Regions from separate parts of the Pseudomonas sp. Ma2-10 genome, predicted to be linked through region 2. Evidence: predicted binding sites of a transcription regulator. Region 2 holds the regulator's gene; each other region holds the start of a gene.
What was found. The regulator FliA, encoded in region 2, starts transcription of late flagellar genes. The targets are predictions, from matches to a motif close to CTAAAGTTTNNNNNNNNNNNGCCGNTAA.
Positions count from the first base shown of each region.

Region 1: flgM (flagellar biosynthesis anti-sigma factor FlgM) is a predicted target of FliA. The motif match lies at 2,688-2,715, and genes of this name have one in related genera.
Region 3: motA (flagellar motor stator protein MotA) is a predicted target of FliA. The motif match lies at 3,237-3,264, and genes of this name have one in related genera.

Region 1 is NZ_JBTEYL010000015.1:110,116-115,221, reverse strand. Features, by position in the region: gene ACXPVS_RS18435 (MFS transporter) at 1-911, shown strand, start outside; gene ACXPVS_RS18430 (flagellar brake protein) at 970-1,716, opposite strand; gene ACXPVS_RS18425 (flagella synthesis protein FlgN) at 1,809-2,276, opposite strand; gene flgM (flagellar biosynthesis anti-sigma factor FlgM) at 2,325-2,651, opposite strand; gene flgA (flagellar basal body P-ring formation chaperone FlgA) at 2,802-3,563, opposite strand; gene ACXPVS_RS18410 (chemotaxis protein CheV) at 3,646-4,578, shown strand; gene cheR (protein-glutamate O-methyltransferase CheR) at 4,625-5,106, shown strand, end outside.
Region 2 is NZ_JBTEYL010000028.1:29,118-34,223, reverse strand. Features, by position in the region: gene ACXPVS_RS23915 (chemotaxis protein CheA) at 1-1,646, opposite strand, end outside; gene ACXPVS_RS23910 (protein phosphatase CheZ) at 1,684-2,472, opposite strand; gene ACXPVS_RS23905 (chemotaxis response regulator CheY) at 2,495-2,866, opposite strand; gene fliA (RNA polymerase sigma factor FliA) at 3,034-3,774, opposite strand; gene fleN (flagellar synthesis regulator FleN) at 3,771-4,601, opposite strand; gene flhF (flagellar biosynthesis protein FlhF) at 4,718-5,106, opposite strand, start outside.
Region 3 is NZ_JBTEYL010000006.1:65,426-70,531, forward strand. Features, by position in the region: gene asd (archaetidylserine decarboxylase) at 1-751, opposite strand, end outside; gene ACXPVS_RS10200 (rhodanese-like domain-containing protein) at 770-1,585, opposite strand; gene ACXPVS_RS10205 (HDOD domain-containing protein) at 1,628-3,166, opposite strand; gene motA (flagellar motor stator protein MotA) at 3,333-4,184, shown strand; gene motB (flagellar motor protein MotB) at 4,188-5,106, shown strand, end outside.

The sequences.
Region 1 (5,106 bases), on a different contig from region 2:
CGGGCCTGGGTCTTGAGCTGCTGATGCTGGTCGCCTTGTGCTTCGCGCTGTGCCTGGTGCCGGTGGCCCTGACTCGCCGGATTCACCCGGCTCCGTTGCACCCGGCACCGATGGAGCCGCGGTTCTTCATCAAGCGCGTGCCGCAGTCGTTGAGCACGGTGCTGGGGGCGGGACTGATCATTGGTTCGTTCTACGGTCTGGCACCGCTGTATGCCTCACAGCAGGGGTTGTCCACGGAGCAGGTCGGTCTGTTCATGGGTAGCTGCATTTTTGCGGGCTTACTGGTGCAATGGCCGTTGGGCTGGCTGTCCGATCGCTATGATCGGGCGCTGTTGATCCGCTGTTTTGCGCTGGTCCTGGCGCTTGCCGCGTTGCCGCTGGCAATCATGCAACAGGTACCGCTGGAGATTTTGTTTATCACCGGGTTCTGCTGTTCGCTGGTGATGTTCTGCCTGTATCCGCTGGCGGTGGCATTCTCCAACGACCACGTCGAGGGTGATCGTCGGGTGTCCCTGACCGCGATGCTGTTGGTGACCTACGGTGTCGGCGCCAGTATCGGACCGCTGGTGGCCGGGGTACTGATGAAGCTGTTCGGCAGCCACATGCTCTATGCCTTCTTCAGCTTCTTCGCGTTGGTGCTGGTGTGGCGTATTCGCCCGAAAGCAGTGACCAACCTGCATCAGGTCGACGATGCGCCGCTGCATCACGTCGCCATGCCGGACAGTATGTCGAGTTCGCCGTTGGTGGCTTGCCTTGATCCGCGTGTCGATGAGCAGGTGGTTCAGGATCAGATGCAGAGCCCGATCAACCCTGAGCCGGACCCTGAACCTGAATCAGAGCCCGAAACCGATCCGCCGCCCGAAGACCCCGATGCACCTCGGGAACAAAGTTTTACCGAGGCCAGGCCTTAAGCATAAAAAAACGGGCAGTCACCGCAAGGGACTGCCCGTTTTTTATTGACGCGTGGTATTACATGTCGTCTTTGTCGAAGCGCCGCGCTTCGCGCTGCAGCTGATAGACGAACCGCTCGACCTGTCGCTGCACCAGCCCGCTCATATTGTGAAAGCGTACGCCGGCGAAGGTGGTGGAGATTTTTTCTTCGAAGTGCAGGTAGCGCAGCTCGACGGGTGCCGTCATGTTGCCAAAGGGCAGGGCGGCGACGAAACGGTCATAGACCTGGCCCAGTTGCAGGCTGCCCGTGATGTCGCCTTCGAAGCGCAACTTGCAGCCGGTGGCTGAGATGTCCAATAGCTTGCCGCTGATCGGAGACTTGAGTTTTTCACCACCCAGATCGACATTGACCAATTGTGCCAGCTTCAATGCCGCACGGAATGCATTGCGCCGCTGATGGTAAACCACCTCGGCGGGCAGGGCGCCACGGTAGCAGCGACCGCCACCGGATTCGTCGATGGTCAGCGGGCCGTTGCTTTCCCAGGCAATACGCACGCCGTCGTGAAAGCCTTCGACCTTGAATGGTTCGCCGGCGAGCAGGAAGCGTTCACCATCGCGGGGAATCATTTCATCCAGGGCAATCATGCTGCTGTCACGGTCAATGTCCACCAGATAACTCTGGAAGCGCTGGCTGCGCTCATGGAACGTGATGATCAGCGGATCATGGCTCTCTTGCAGCTGGCGCAGGTTGCCGGAGATCTCCAGGGGCGTGGTGAGCACCTTGGGTGGCTGCGGAGCATCTTCCGCGCTTAAGGCATTGAACACGGTTCATCAATCTCCAGGCAAAATGTGACTACGGCTGGCCAGCATATTGCCAGCATGTTGCGCGTCTTGATAGTGCGCGCTTTTGAGCAGGTTCAAGCCTGACTGAGCGGGCGCGGCTTCGCAAGCATGGAGGTTGATCCACGCGCATCGTAGAGCGCTGGCGGCTCGCCGCCGTTGAGGATTTTCAGCTGATTGGCCGTCGCGGCCTGTTGCACCAGGATCGACTGGCCATTCTTGATGTTGGTCGCCTGGCACTGAGCCAGAAGATCGGTCAATACATCGCTCTGCTCCAACAACTGATCGCCAATGCTCGAATGGCTGGCAAGTTGCTCCAGGCCGTTGCGATTGGTTGGCAGGTTGAGACTGGCGAGGATTTCACTGCGCTTGCAGCCATGCTGATCGAGCAAAATGATCAATGCCTGTTTCTGCGCCAGAATTTCTTCGAGCAGAGGCATGTCGCGACCATGCAAGGCGAGGGACTCGGTTTGCAGTAACTCCAGCAAGTGCTTTGCTGGCGCGAAATCGTCGGTGATCAGTTGCAGTAAATTAGTGTCGTGCATGGCTGGCCTTGGGTTTTAAGCGTCCAAAAGCCTGGCGCAGGCCTTGGCCTAGCGCTGGGCTTCGAAGTTGAGCAGTTTGCTGGCTACACGGTTGCTGTCGACTTTGTAGCTGCCATCGGCAATCGCTGCTTTCAACTCGGCCACGCGGGCGTTGTCGACGGCAGGCTGATCGCGCAGCTTGTCAGTGACCTTCTGCAACTGTTGAGCCTCATTGCTGAGATGTACCGATTCCCCGCTTTTGACGGTACTGGCCTGTTCGGCCGGGGTATTCAGCGGCGCGGATTTGCCGGTTTCGGCGGTTTCCTTCGCGGTGCTGGTACGTGTGCTACCGGTAAGTGGCGAGGAACTGTTCAAACGGCTGAAATCGATGACCATGACAAAAAACCTCTGGGTATTTGGACGCTTGCCATGTTTTCGGCCATACCCGGAAAAACTTTAGGTCCGTTTATCAATGAGCTTGCGCGCGTCAGCGCTTACCCTGCATAGGGCACAGTCTAGGGAACAGTCGAGTGGCGCGCCAGTGTTCTACATGGCTACTTCCACATGGCCTGGCGCGATGACTTGCGCCTTGATGACCCGTTGGGAGTTGAGGTTTTTCACCCGAATCTGTTCGCGCAAGCCGCCGTTGGACAGCGCTTCACCCGGCATGCGCACGCTCAGCGTTCCGCTGTGGGCGGTAATCACCACATGGTCACCCTTGCTGATGACCTCTGCCTGTTCCATGTGCACCAAGGTCATGACCTGGTCGGCGACCATTGGTCGGGTAAGTTTCTGCCCGATCGCCTGGTCGACGGAAGTCAGGTAACCCTGCCTGATCAGGCTGATGTCACGCTCGCGCAGGGTCACATCCTGGGGCTCGACGATACCGGAGCGTCGCAGCGGGCGGGTGGTGGTCACAATGTCGCGAAACAAGCGCACTTGAGCGGGTACGAAGACCGTCCAGGGCGACGCGCCCTCGCAGCGCACCTTGACCGTAACCCGGCCCAGTGGCGTGGCCGGGCTCTCCAGGGACGCTGTCAATTCCTTGTCGCACATGGGCATGCGCAGCCGCGGATCAATCTGCTTGACCTTGATCTCGTAGCGGCCTTCCGTTTGACTGGTCGCCAGATAGTCTTCTACGGTGAATTCAAGAAAGCCCTGGGTGACGCCGATAAGCATGTCAGGCAAGGTAACCGCGTTAGCAAGGGCAGGGCAGCCAGCGTTGAACAGGCAGACGGCCGACACCGCGCAAAGTAATTTGCGGGTGTTTGATGTCAGGCGTCGGAAAAATGTCAGTTCTGTGTTCATAAGAGTTAAAAAGCAAGCGCCGTGCCGTTTAGTGATGAATGCGCGTCGCAACACACTTAAGCGTTGGTGTAGGAGTCTTTGCATGGCTGGTGTAATGGATGCGGTAAACCAGCGCACGCAACTGGTAGGGCAGAATCGCCTTGAGCTGTTGTTGTTCCGTCTCGACGGTCAGCAGCTGTATGGGATCAACGTGTTCAAGGTTCGGGAGGTGCTGCAATGCCCCAAACTGACGCTGATGCCAAAATCCAGTCCTGTCGTGTGCGGTGTGGCAAATATTCGGGGGGCGACCATTCCGATTCTTGATCTGGCCATGGCGACCGGTTCCGGTGCGCTGAAAGATCAAAGCAATCCCTTCGTGATCATCACGGAGTACAACACCAAGACTCAGGGGTTCCTGGTGCGATCAGTGGAACGCATCGTCAACATGAATTGGGAGGAGATTCATCCGCCACCCAAGGGCACGGGACGCGATCATTACCTGACGGCTGTGACTCGGGTCGACAATCAGTTAGTCGAAATCATCGACGTCGAGAAAGTGCTGGCGGAAGTATCACCGACACCGGAAGCGATTTCCGTTGGCGTGGTGGATGTCGAAACCCAGCACAAGGCGCTCTCTTTGCGAGTACTGACGGTCGATGACTCGTCGGTGGCGCGCAAGCAGGTGACCCGTTGCCTGCAGACGGTCGGTGTCGAAGTGGTGGCGTTGAACGACGGTCGGCAAGCGCTGGATTACCTGCGCAAGCTGGTCGACGAAGGCAAGAAGCCGGAAGAAGAGTTCCTGATGATGATTTCCGACATCGAGATGCCGGAGATGGACGGGTACACCCTCACGGCCGAGATCCGCAACGACCCTCGCATGCAAAAGCTTCACATCATCCTGCATACTTCGTTGTCGGGTGTATTCAATCAGGCGATGGTCAAGAAGGTCGGTGCCGATGACTTCCTTGCCAAATTCCGTCCTGATGACCTGGCATCCCGGGTAGTCAACCGGATCAAAGCAGCAGACATCAGTTAGGGGCCTTCTGCCCCTAACGGTTAACACGATTTAAGAGGCGGTATCTTTGTCTACGGGTAATTTGGATTTTGAACAGTTCCGGGTCTTCCTGGAAAAAGCCTGTGGCATTTTGCTCGGTGAAAACAAGCAGTACCTGGTATCGAGCCGTCTCAACAAACTGATGGAACAGCAAGGCATCAAGTCCCTGGGTGAGCTGGTCCAGCGCATCCAGACCCAGCCGCGCAGCGGTTTGCGCGAAATGGTGGTGGATGCCATGACCACCAACGAAACCCTGTGGTTTCGTGACACCTATCCGTTTGAAGTCTTGAAGAACAAGGCATTGCCGGCAGCGATCAAGGCTGCCCCTGGCCAGCGTCTGCGGATCTGGTCGGCGGCCTGTTCGTCGGGTCAGGAACCGTATTCGCTGTCGATGTCGATCGATGAGTTCGAACGCGTGAACATGGGCCAGTTGAAGATGGGCGTGCAGATCGTTGCCACTGATCTGTCCGGCACCATGCTGACCAACTGCAAGACCGGCGAGTACGACAG
Region 2 (5,106 bases):
TTGAAGCAATCGGACTCGCTGAGGCGATCCGCTGCATCCTTGTCCATCAAGCCTTTCTTCACGGCAATGCCGCGCAGAACATCGGCGTCCATGCCCTTGCCGTCATCGGAAATCGACAGAAGGATGTGGTCGCCTTCCTGTTCAGCGGACAGGATCACCTTGCCGCTGCGAGGCTTGCCCATCGCTTCACGCTCGGCCGGCTCTTCAATACCGTGGTCGACCGAGTTGCGCACCAAGTGGACCAGCGGGTCGGCCAGGGCCTCGACGAGGTTTTTGTCGAGGTCGGTTTCTTCGCCGACCAGTTCCAGGTTGATCTCTTTCTTGAGCTGGCGAGCCAGGTCGCGAACCAGACGCGGGAAGCGTCCGAAGACCTTCTTGATCGGCTGCATCCGGGTCTTCATGACCGCGGTTTGCAGGTCGGCCGTGACCACGTCGAGGTTCGACACGGCCTTGGACATGGCTTCGTCACCGCTGTTGAGGCCCAGACGGACCAAGCGGTTACGCACCAGTACCAACTCACCGACCATGTTCATGATTTCGTCGAGACGCGCGGTATCGACCCGCACGGTGGTCTCGGCTTCGCTGGCCGGTTTTTCCGGCGGCGGCGCGGATGGGGCACGAGCCGGAGCCGGGGCAGCAGCGGCAGGCTTCGGCGCTTCGGCTTTAGGCTCGGGCGCTTTGGCAACGGGTTTGGGTGCAACAGCCTTGGCAATTGGCGTCGCAGCCGAAGCGCTGGTGCCCGAGGCGGTACCGACTTCAGTGAACGTGCCTTTACCGTGCAATTCGTCGAGTAGCGATTCGAACTCGTGATCGGAGATCAGATCGCCGCCCGCCACTTTAGCGATTGGCGCAGCCGGGGCCGGGACCGCAGCAATAGCCGATTCCAGCGCATCAACGGCAAAATTACCCTTGCCGTGCAACTGATCGAGCAGTGCTTCGAACTCGTCGTCGGTGATATCGGAGCTGTCGCCTGCCGCTTTCGGGGCAGCCGGTGCGGCCGGCGCCGGGGCTACCGCATCGACGGCGAACTGGCCTTTACCGTGCAGTTGATCGAGCAACGACTCGAACTCGGCATCGGTAATTTCGTCGCTGCTCGCCACATTACTGCTCGGGGCTTGCGGGGCTTGCGCCTGAGCCTTGACGGCGTTCAGCGAGTCCAGCAGTTGTTCGAATTCGTGATCGGTGATGTCACCCGATTCGCTCTCGGCGGCAGGTTGTTCCACCACCTCGGCGACCGGTGCCGTTTCATCGGCGATTTGCGGCTCGGCCAGACGGGCCAGTGCCGCAAGCAATTCTGGCGTGGCAGCCGTGATCGGGCTGCGCTCGCGGACTTCGGTAAACATGCCGTTCACCGCATCCAGCGCTTCGAGAACCACGTCCATCAGTTCCGAGTCGACGCGACGCTCACCCTTGCGCAGGATGTCGAACACGTTCTCGGCGATGTGACAGCACTCCACCAGCTCGTTGAGCTGGAGGAAGCCGGCGCCTCCTTTTACAGTGTGAAAACCGCGAAAAATTGCATTGAGCAAGTCCGCATCATCGGGTCGGCTTTCAAGCTCGACCAGCTGTTCGGACAGTTGCTCTAGAATCTCGCCGGCCTCAACCAGGAAATCCTGAAGGATCTCTTCATCGGCGCCGAAGCTCATTAAGGGGGTGCTCCTAAAGGTCTAAAAACCTAAAAACCTAAAATCCAAGACTGGATAGCAAATCGTCCACATCGTCCTGACCGGACACAACATCTTCTCTTTTATCGGCATGAATCTGCGGACCTTCACCCTGAGAGAGATGTTTTTGCGGATCTTTTTCTGCACGCATCGCTTCACGGTCATGTTCGATGCCCGCAAAGCGGTCCACCTGACTGGCCATAAGCACGAGCTTGAGCAGGTTGCTTTCAACTTCGGTGACCAATTGGGTCACGCGCTTGATCACCTGACCGGTGAGATCCTGGTAATCCTGAGCGAGCAGAATGTCGTTGAGGTTGCCCGACACAACGCGATTGTCTTCGCTGCTGCGTGTCAGGAAACCGTCGACTCGCCGAGCCAACTCGCGGAACTCTTCAGCCCCGACTTCGCGACGCATGAACCGTCCCCAGTCGGTGCTCAAGGCCTGGGCTTCGTTGCTCAGGCCGTTGACCAGCGGCGTGGCGTTTTCCACCAGGTCCATGGTGCGGTTGGCAGCAGCCTCGGTCAGCTTGACCACGTAACCCAACCGCTCGGTGGCATCCGTGATCTGCGAGACTTCCTCGGCTTGCGGCATGTTCGGGTCAATCTGGAAATTGACGATCGCGCTATGCAACTCGCGAGTGAGCTTGCCCACTTCCTGATACAGGCCACGGTCACGGGTCTGATTGAGCTCATGGATCAGTTGCACAGCGTCGCCGAACCTGCCTTTTTCAAGGCTTTCGACCAGTTCGACCGCGTGTTTTTTCAGGGTCGACTCAAAATCGCCCTGTGAAGATTCTTTATGCTCCATAGCTCCCCCGTGGCGCAGTTGCTCAACCGATGCGTTCGAAAATCTTTTCGATCTTGTCTTTCAACGCCTGGGCCGTGAAGGGTTTGACCACATAGCCGTTTACACCGGCCTGGGCCGCTTCGATGATCTGCTCGCGCTTGGCTTCAGCGGTCACCATCAGCACTGGCAAGTGCTTGAGTTTTTCATCGGCGCGCACGTGGCGCAGCAGGTCGATACCGGTCATGCCAGGCATGTTCCAGTCTGTTACCAGAAAGTCGATGCTGCCGCTGTTGAGCACCGGAATGGCAGTAGTGCCATCGTCGGCCTCGACAGTGTTGGTGAACCCAAGGTCACGCAACAGGTTTTTAATGATCCGCCGCATCGTTGAGAAGTCATCAACGATGAGGATTTTCATGTTCTTGTCCAATTCGACCTCCAAGCAGTCTTAAACGCGCCCAGCACCTGGACGCGCCATTTCATTCAATCCGGCAAAGCACTCAATGACTGTCTGGAGCACAACAGATCGTGACCGGCAAGGTTCAACACCCCACCAGCCGCGTTCGCAGTGTCCCCACACTGCCTTCAGCGCGCTCGCCACTCCCCCAAACGCCCCCGCAAACGGGCCGCGCACTGGCTGTGTAACTGGCTGACCCGAGATTCGCTGACCCCCAGGACCTCACCGATTTCCTTGAGATTCAACTCTTCGTCGTAGTACAGCGCCAACACCAGTCGCTCACGCTCCGGCAAATTGGCAATCGCGTCCGCCAGCGCCGCCTGGAAGCGTTCATCTTCCAGATCGCGTGACGGCTCGAGATGAGCACTGGCGCCATCCTCGTGCAGCCCTTCGTGTTCGCCGTCCTGCAACAGATCGTCGAAACTGAATAACCGGCTACCCAGGGTGTCGTTCAAAATCCCGTAATAATCGTCGAGACTCAATTGGAGTTCGGCCGCAACCTCGTGATCTTTAGCGTCACGACCGGTTTTAGCTTCAATCGAGCGAATGGCATCGCTGACCATCCGGGTATTGCGGTGGACCGAACGTGGCGCCCAATCCCCCTTACGCACTTCATCGAGCATCGCGCCACGGATTCGAATGCCCGCGTACGTCTCGAAGCTCGCACCTTTGCTGGCGTCGTATTTGGTCGACACTTCAAGCAGGCCGATCATACCGGCCTGAATCAGGTCTTCGACCTGGACACTGGCCGGCAGACGCGCCAGCAAGTGGTAGGCAATGCGTTTAACCAGTGGCGCGTAACGCTCGATCAGCTCGTACTGCGCGTCACGTGCCGACTTCTTGTAGAAGTTGTAGCCACTGGCTGTCATAGCACCGGTCCTGCGGTTTGTTGCACGAGGCGCTCGACGAAAAACTCCAGGTGACCACGCGGGTTGGCAGGCAGCGGCCAGGTATCGACCTTCTGTGCAATGGCCTTGAACGCCAATGAACACTTGGACCGCGGGAAGGCTTCGTAAACGGCGCGCTGCTTCTGCACCGCCTTGCGCACACTTTCGTCGTAAGGCACCGCACCGACGTATTGTAAGGCGACGTCAAGGAAGCGATCCGTGACCTTGGTCAACTTGGCGAACAGGTTGCGCCCTTCCTGCGGGCTCTGGGCCATGTTGGCCAGGACGCGGAAGCGGTTCATGCCGTAATCGCGGTTAAGCAGTTTGATCAGTGCGTAGGCGTCGGTGATCGAGGTCGGTTCGTCGCAGACCACCAGCAACACTTCTTGCGCTGCGCGGACGAAACTGACGACCGAGTCACCAATACCCGCCGCGGTGTCGATCACCAGCACGTCGAGGTTGTCGCCGATATCGCTGAACGCCTGGATCAGGCCGGCGTGTTGAGCCGGGCTCAAATGAACCATGCTCTGTGTACCGGACGCGGCCGGGACGATGCGGATGCCGCCGGGGCCTTGCAACAGTACGTCGCGCAGCTCACAGCGGCCTTCGATCACGTCGGCCAAAGTACGTTTGGGTGTCAGCCCCAGCAGTACGTCGACGTTCGCCAGCCCCAGATCGGCGTCCAGCAGCATGACGCGCCGGCCGAGCTCAGCAAGAGCCAGGGACAAGTTCACTGACACGTTAGTCTTCCCGACGCCACCTTTGCCGCCGGTCACCGCGATCACCTGTACGGGATGCATGCTGCCCATGAATTTTTTTTACCTTGTCTTACTTAGACGGAGGCCACATTACTGGCTGCGCGTTCACTAACTGAACAATGCATGGCAGACCATCGATGTAGGTACAAAAACTGTTTATTAATACCTCAGCCGACCTGCTTGGTCGGGCTGTGGTAAATATCAGCGAACATGTCAGCCATGGCTTCTTCGCTGGGTTCTTCTTGCATTTGCACGCTGACGGCGCGACTGACCAACTGATGACGACGCGGCAGATGCAAATCATCCGGAATCCGCGGGCCATCGGTCAGATAGGCCACCGGCAATTCATGACTGATGGCCAGGCTCAGCACCTCGCCCAGACTTGCCGTTTCATCCAGTTTAGTCAGGATGCAGCCAGCGAGCCCACAACGCTTGTAACTGTGATACGCAGCCGTTAGAACCTGTTTCTGGCTGGTGGTTGCCAACACCAGATAATTTTTCGATTTGATGCCACGACCGGCCAGGCTTTCGAGCTGCATGCGCAGTGCCGGATCGC
Region 3 (5,106 bases), on a different contig from region 2:
CCAGTTTGAAGCGACCCAGTTCTGCACCTTTCTCCAAATGGATCGGCGCGCGGGCAGCTTCGTCGTAGCGGAAGGTTTTCAGCTCGCGTTTTGGCGGCGTGACCAGCCCGGCCCAGACGGTTTCGATCGACGCCACAATCATCGCGCCCACCAACACCACGGCCATCGGCCCGCGCTCGGTGTCGAAAATGCACGCTACACGCTCATTGCGGGCGAACAGTTCCGGAACGTTTTCGGCGGTGGTCTGGTTGACCGAGAAGATCCGGCCCGGGATGTAGACCATCTCGCGCAGGGTGCCGGCCAGCGGCATGTGCACGCGGTGGTAGTCCTTCGGCGACAGATAAATAGTCGCGAAATCACCGCCCATGAACGGCGCTGCGTTGGCGGCATCGCCGCCCAGCAATTCCAGCACGCTGAAACTGTGGCCCTTGGCCTGGAACACACGACCGTGTTCGATCGGGCCGAGTTGGCTGACCGCACCGTCGGCGGGGCTGAGGATCGCGCCTGGCGTCTCGTCCAGCGGGCGAGCGCCGTCCTTCAAGGCGCGAGTGAAGAACGCATTGAAATGCTCATAGGCGGTCAGGTCTTCGACCAGCGCCTGCGACATATCCACCTGATAACGCTTGGCGAACCAGGCGGTGAAGGCGTTCTTGAACCAGTGCACGCGGCATTCGGCAATGCAGCCGGCCAGTCGCGACAGCAGGTGATGGGGCAGCAGGTATTGGCTGAGGATAAACAAACGCTTATTCATTAACTGTCCTTAAAAACCTTAAATCTCTACGGGCGTATCGGGGTGGTTGCCCCATTCGCCCCAGGAACCGGCGTAGCCTTTGACCCGCGGATAACCGAGGGATTTGGCCACCAGATAGGTGAAGCCAGAACGATGGTGAGTCTGGCAGTGGGTAATCACTTCTTTGTCTTTGCTGATCCCGAGTTTTTCCAGGATCTGCGGCATGTCGGTGCGGATGCGCAGGTTACGCGCCTGATCCATGCCCGCGGTCCATTCGAAATTGACCGCGCCGGGAATGTGCCCGGCCTTGGCCGCCAGCACTTTCTCGCCGGAATACTCCAGCGGCCCGCGCGCGTCCCAGATCGCCAGGTCGGCGGCACCGAGTCGGCTTTGCAAGTATTCGCGGGTGGCGGTGGGTTCATCGTGCAGGGTCAGCGCAACCGGGCTGCCGACTGCGGCCGGGATCTGGATCGACATGGGCAAGCCTTCTGCCAGCCAGGCCTTCAGGCCGCCGTCGACATAGTGGTACTTGCTGTGGCCGATGACATCCAGCAGCCAGATAAAGCGCCCGGCCCAACCGCCGCCTTCATCGTCATAGACGACATAGACCGCATCAGGGTTGTGCCCCAACTCGCCGAACAACGCTTCGAGGGCCGCTTGCGGCGGCATCAGTCCCGGCGCGGGTGCGTGACCGAGTTGGGTGCGTTTCGGATCGACAAAACGCGCACCGGGGATATGCCCTTCGGCATAGCGGGCGCTGCTGGTCAGGTCCACCAGAATCAGTTCGCGGGAGTCGAGGCGAGGGAGCAAGTCGCTCGGCTCGATCACCAGCGGCAAGCCAGAGAAGTCAGGCATGTGAGGTCTCCAGAGCACAAAAGGGACGATTGTATAGCAGCGTCATTGGCCGCGGTGACTAAAGCTGTGCAGTGCCTTTTCGATGCACTGCGCGGTTTTGCCGAATGCTTGCACGGTGATTTCCGAGAACGGCCCGCCGCCCTGGTCCGCCACCACAATCATGATCACTCGGCCATTATTGACCAATGACCGCAACAGCAAGTGTTCGCCGCCGAACTGTGAGCGCAGGCTGGCCGGCAACAGGGCGCAAAATTGTGCGTTGTTGGTCGGCGTCAGGCGTATCTGGGCCTGCTGCGAGAGCAGGCGTTGCAGCACGGCGCTTTGGCTGACGACAAGGTTCAGACCGGCCGCTTCTTTTGGCAGCCCGGCCGTCTGGTGCACTCGCAGATTGTCATGGGTGCGGTCGGCCATCAGGATCATCACTCGACGCATGCCGCACGCGACCAGCGCGTCCCGGGCTGACGTGGTCAAGTGCATGGCATTGGTGAAGCGACTCGGCTCAACCAGCAGCTCGGCACATTGTCTGCGCCATTTCGCCAGGTCTTCGGCAGTCGGTGCCGGGGCCGGCAACAATCCAGCGTGAACGCGGTTCATACCCCACGGCCAGATCAGTGAAACGGCCGGGTGCCAAAGGTCTGGCATGGCGTGATGGCGGGCGCTGTTGGCGGCCTGTTGGTGCAACTGCTGCTGCACTTCGTCCATCGGCATTTGCAGGTAAAGGCTGGTCAGGTACTGCCAGCGTTTACTGTGCGGACTGTCCCAGGCCTGTTGCGCCGACAGCGCCAGGCCGTTGGCCAGCAGCACCGTATTGGCCGGTTGATTGAGCCAGCGGCGCAGGGTTGGATCGTTATCGAGGCGGTTCTGCTGGCGTAATGGGTGCTCACTGTCGCGCGCGATGCGCAGCACTTTCACCAGCTCACGCTGCTCGTTGAGCAGCAGCCGGTAACCCTGATGCACCCAGATAGGCAGGCGCCAGATGTCCACGAGCGCCAGGCAGATTTCCAGCAGGCGCGCGCCGAACAATTGCTTTTCGACTTTGCGCGCCGATTCGCCTTTGTGGATGACCCGCAGCTCCCACTCTTCGAGCAACTGCGGATGGGTCAACGCCATGGGCCACAGCGGCGAGAGAAACAGCAGGCTGCCCCAGTGGATGTCCTGCCACAGCCGCGCCAGGCGACTGGCGAAAAAACCGTTGGCCTGTTGGGTCGCGTGCTGGCTGATCAGTTGCAGCTGACGCAGGGCCAGCGGAATGTCTGACTCAGGTTCGGCGGGCAGGCGGGCGAGCAGTTCTTCGGTGCGCGTCAAACCGAGGCGATTGATCGCCACCTCAAGATTTTCCGCAGGCTCGGTCATGCTGCCATGGGTATGGCGATTGGCTTCGCGAATCACGCTCAAGGCCAGCGCCGGGCTGTCCTGTATCAGTTCGGCGATATCGCGCAGGGAGCTGCGACTGTTGGCGATGGCCTTGCAGACACGGTCGTGACTGGCTTGCGGAACCGGCAGGCGCACGCCATCGAGAAGCTTGACCCAGCCTTCGAGAGTGGTTGGTTTTGGCGTTGGTACGTTCGTTTCGTTAGCCATGGTTGGACGCGATCATCGTCTGCATTACCTATGCCCGGAGCGGGCCAAATTGGCTTTTCGCCTGAACTGGCTATAGTCTGGCGCAGTTTTGCCGATAAGTAGAAGAAGAGATTTTTCAACTTCCGAATATGACCTTGAACCCGACTCAGTAAGTGCTCTCCTACCTATGGCTAAAATAATCGGCATCATTGTCGTATTCGCGAGTGTACTCGGCGGATACGTGCTCTCCCACGGCAAAATTGCCGCCCTGATTCAGCCCTTCGAGGTGCTGATTATTGGTGGTGCGGCACTCGGTGCATTTTTGCAGGCCAACCCCAGTTACATGACCATGCACGTGCTCAAGAAATCCTTGGGCATGTTCACTTCGCGTTTCAACCACACGTTCTATCTGGAAGTGTTGGGCCTGATCTACGAGATCCTCAACAAGAGCCGCCGCGAAGGCATGATGGCTATCGAGGGCGACATCGAAGACGCCGCCGCGAGCCCGATCTTCGCCAAGTATCCGGCGGTGCTTAAAGATGACCGCATGACCGCGTTCATCTGTGATTACCTGCGCATCATGTCCTCCGGCAACATGGCTCCCCATGAGCTGGAAGGCCTGTTCGACATGGAACTCTACAGCCTCAAGGAAGACCTGGAACACCCTGCCCACGCGGTGAACGGCATTGCCGACGCCATGCCAGGTTTCGGTATCGTTGCGGCGGTACTGGGTATCGTGGTGACCATGGCGTCCCTTGGCGAAGGCGACCAGAAATCCATCGGTCTGCACGTGGGTGCAGCCCTGGTCGGTACCTTCTTCGGTATTCTCGCGGCATACGGCTTCTTCGGCCCATTGGCCACTTCCCTGGGCCACGATGCCAAGGAAGAGCTGAACGTCTACGAAGCCATCAAGGCCTCGTTGGTGGCTTCCGCTTCGGGCATGCCGCCGTCGCTGGCGGTAGAGTTCGGCCGCAAGGTTCTGTACCCGGCGCACCGTCCTAGCTTTGCTGAGCTGGAACAAGCGGTTCGCGGTCGCTAAGCCATGGAAAATAACCAGCCGATAATCATCAAGCGCGTCAAGCGCATCGCCGGCGGGCATCACGGGGGCGCCTGGAAAATCGCCTTCGCGGACTTTGCGACGGCGATGATGGCGTTCTTCCTGGTGTTGTGGCTGCTGTCCACTGCAACACCTGAACAGAAGATCGCCATCGCCGGTTACTTCAAGGACCCGGTCGGCTTTTCCGAAAGTGGCACGCCGTACATCATCGACCTGGGCGGCACGCCGACCCTGGCGCCGGAGAGCACCCTCAACCCCGAGGTGAAATCTCAACCGCAGCCGGACAAGGTAACCATCGACACCGAACAGGTTGAAGGCATGGCCGAGCAGGTTGAGAAGGAACGTCTCGAACTGTTGCTGCAAGAACTGCAGAACAAGGTCGAAGAGAATCCGCAACTCAAAAAATTCAAAGACCAGATCCTGTTCGAAATCACGCCGGACGGTTTGCGCATCCAGATCGTGGACGCCGAAAACCGGCCGATGTTCGACTCGGGCAGTGCACGTCTGAAGCCGTACTTCGAAGACATCCTGCTGGCCATGGCCGACACCATCAAAGCGGTGCCGAACAAGATCAGCATCAGCGGCCATACCGATGCCAAGCCGTATTCGAGCACGGGTGATTTCGGTAACTGGGAGCTCTCGTCCAGCCGTGCAAACGCGGCACGTCGTGCGCTGATCGCTGGCAGCTATCCGGATGCACAGGTGGCGCGGGTCGTCGGTTATGCCTCGTCAGCACTGTTTGATCGCGAGGATCCGTTCAATCCGGTCAACCGCCGTATCGACATCGTGGTGCTGACCAAGAAAGCCCAGCGTGCCATCGAAGGTTCGCAAGGAACGGAACCGGCTCCAGAACCAGCGCCGATGCAAGGGCAGGGCGGCCCGGGTGAAGTACCCGCGACGCCAG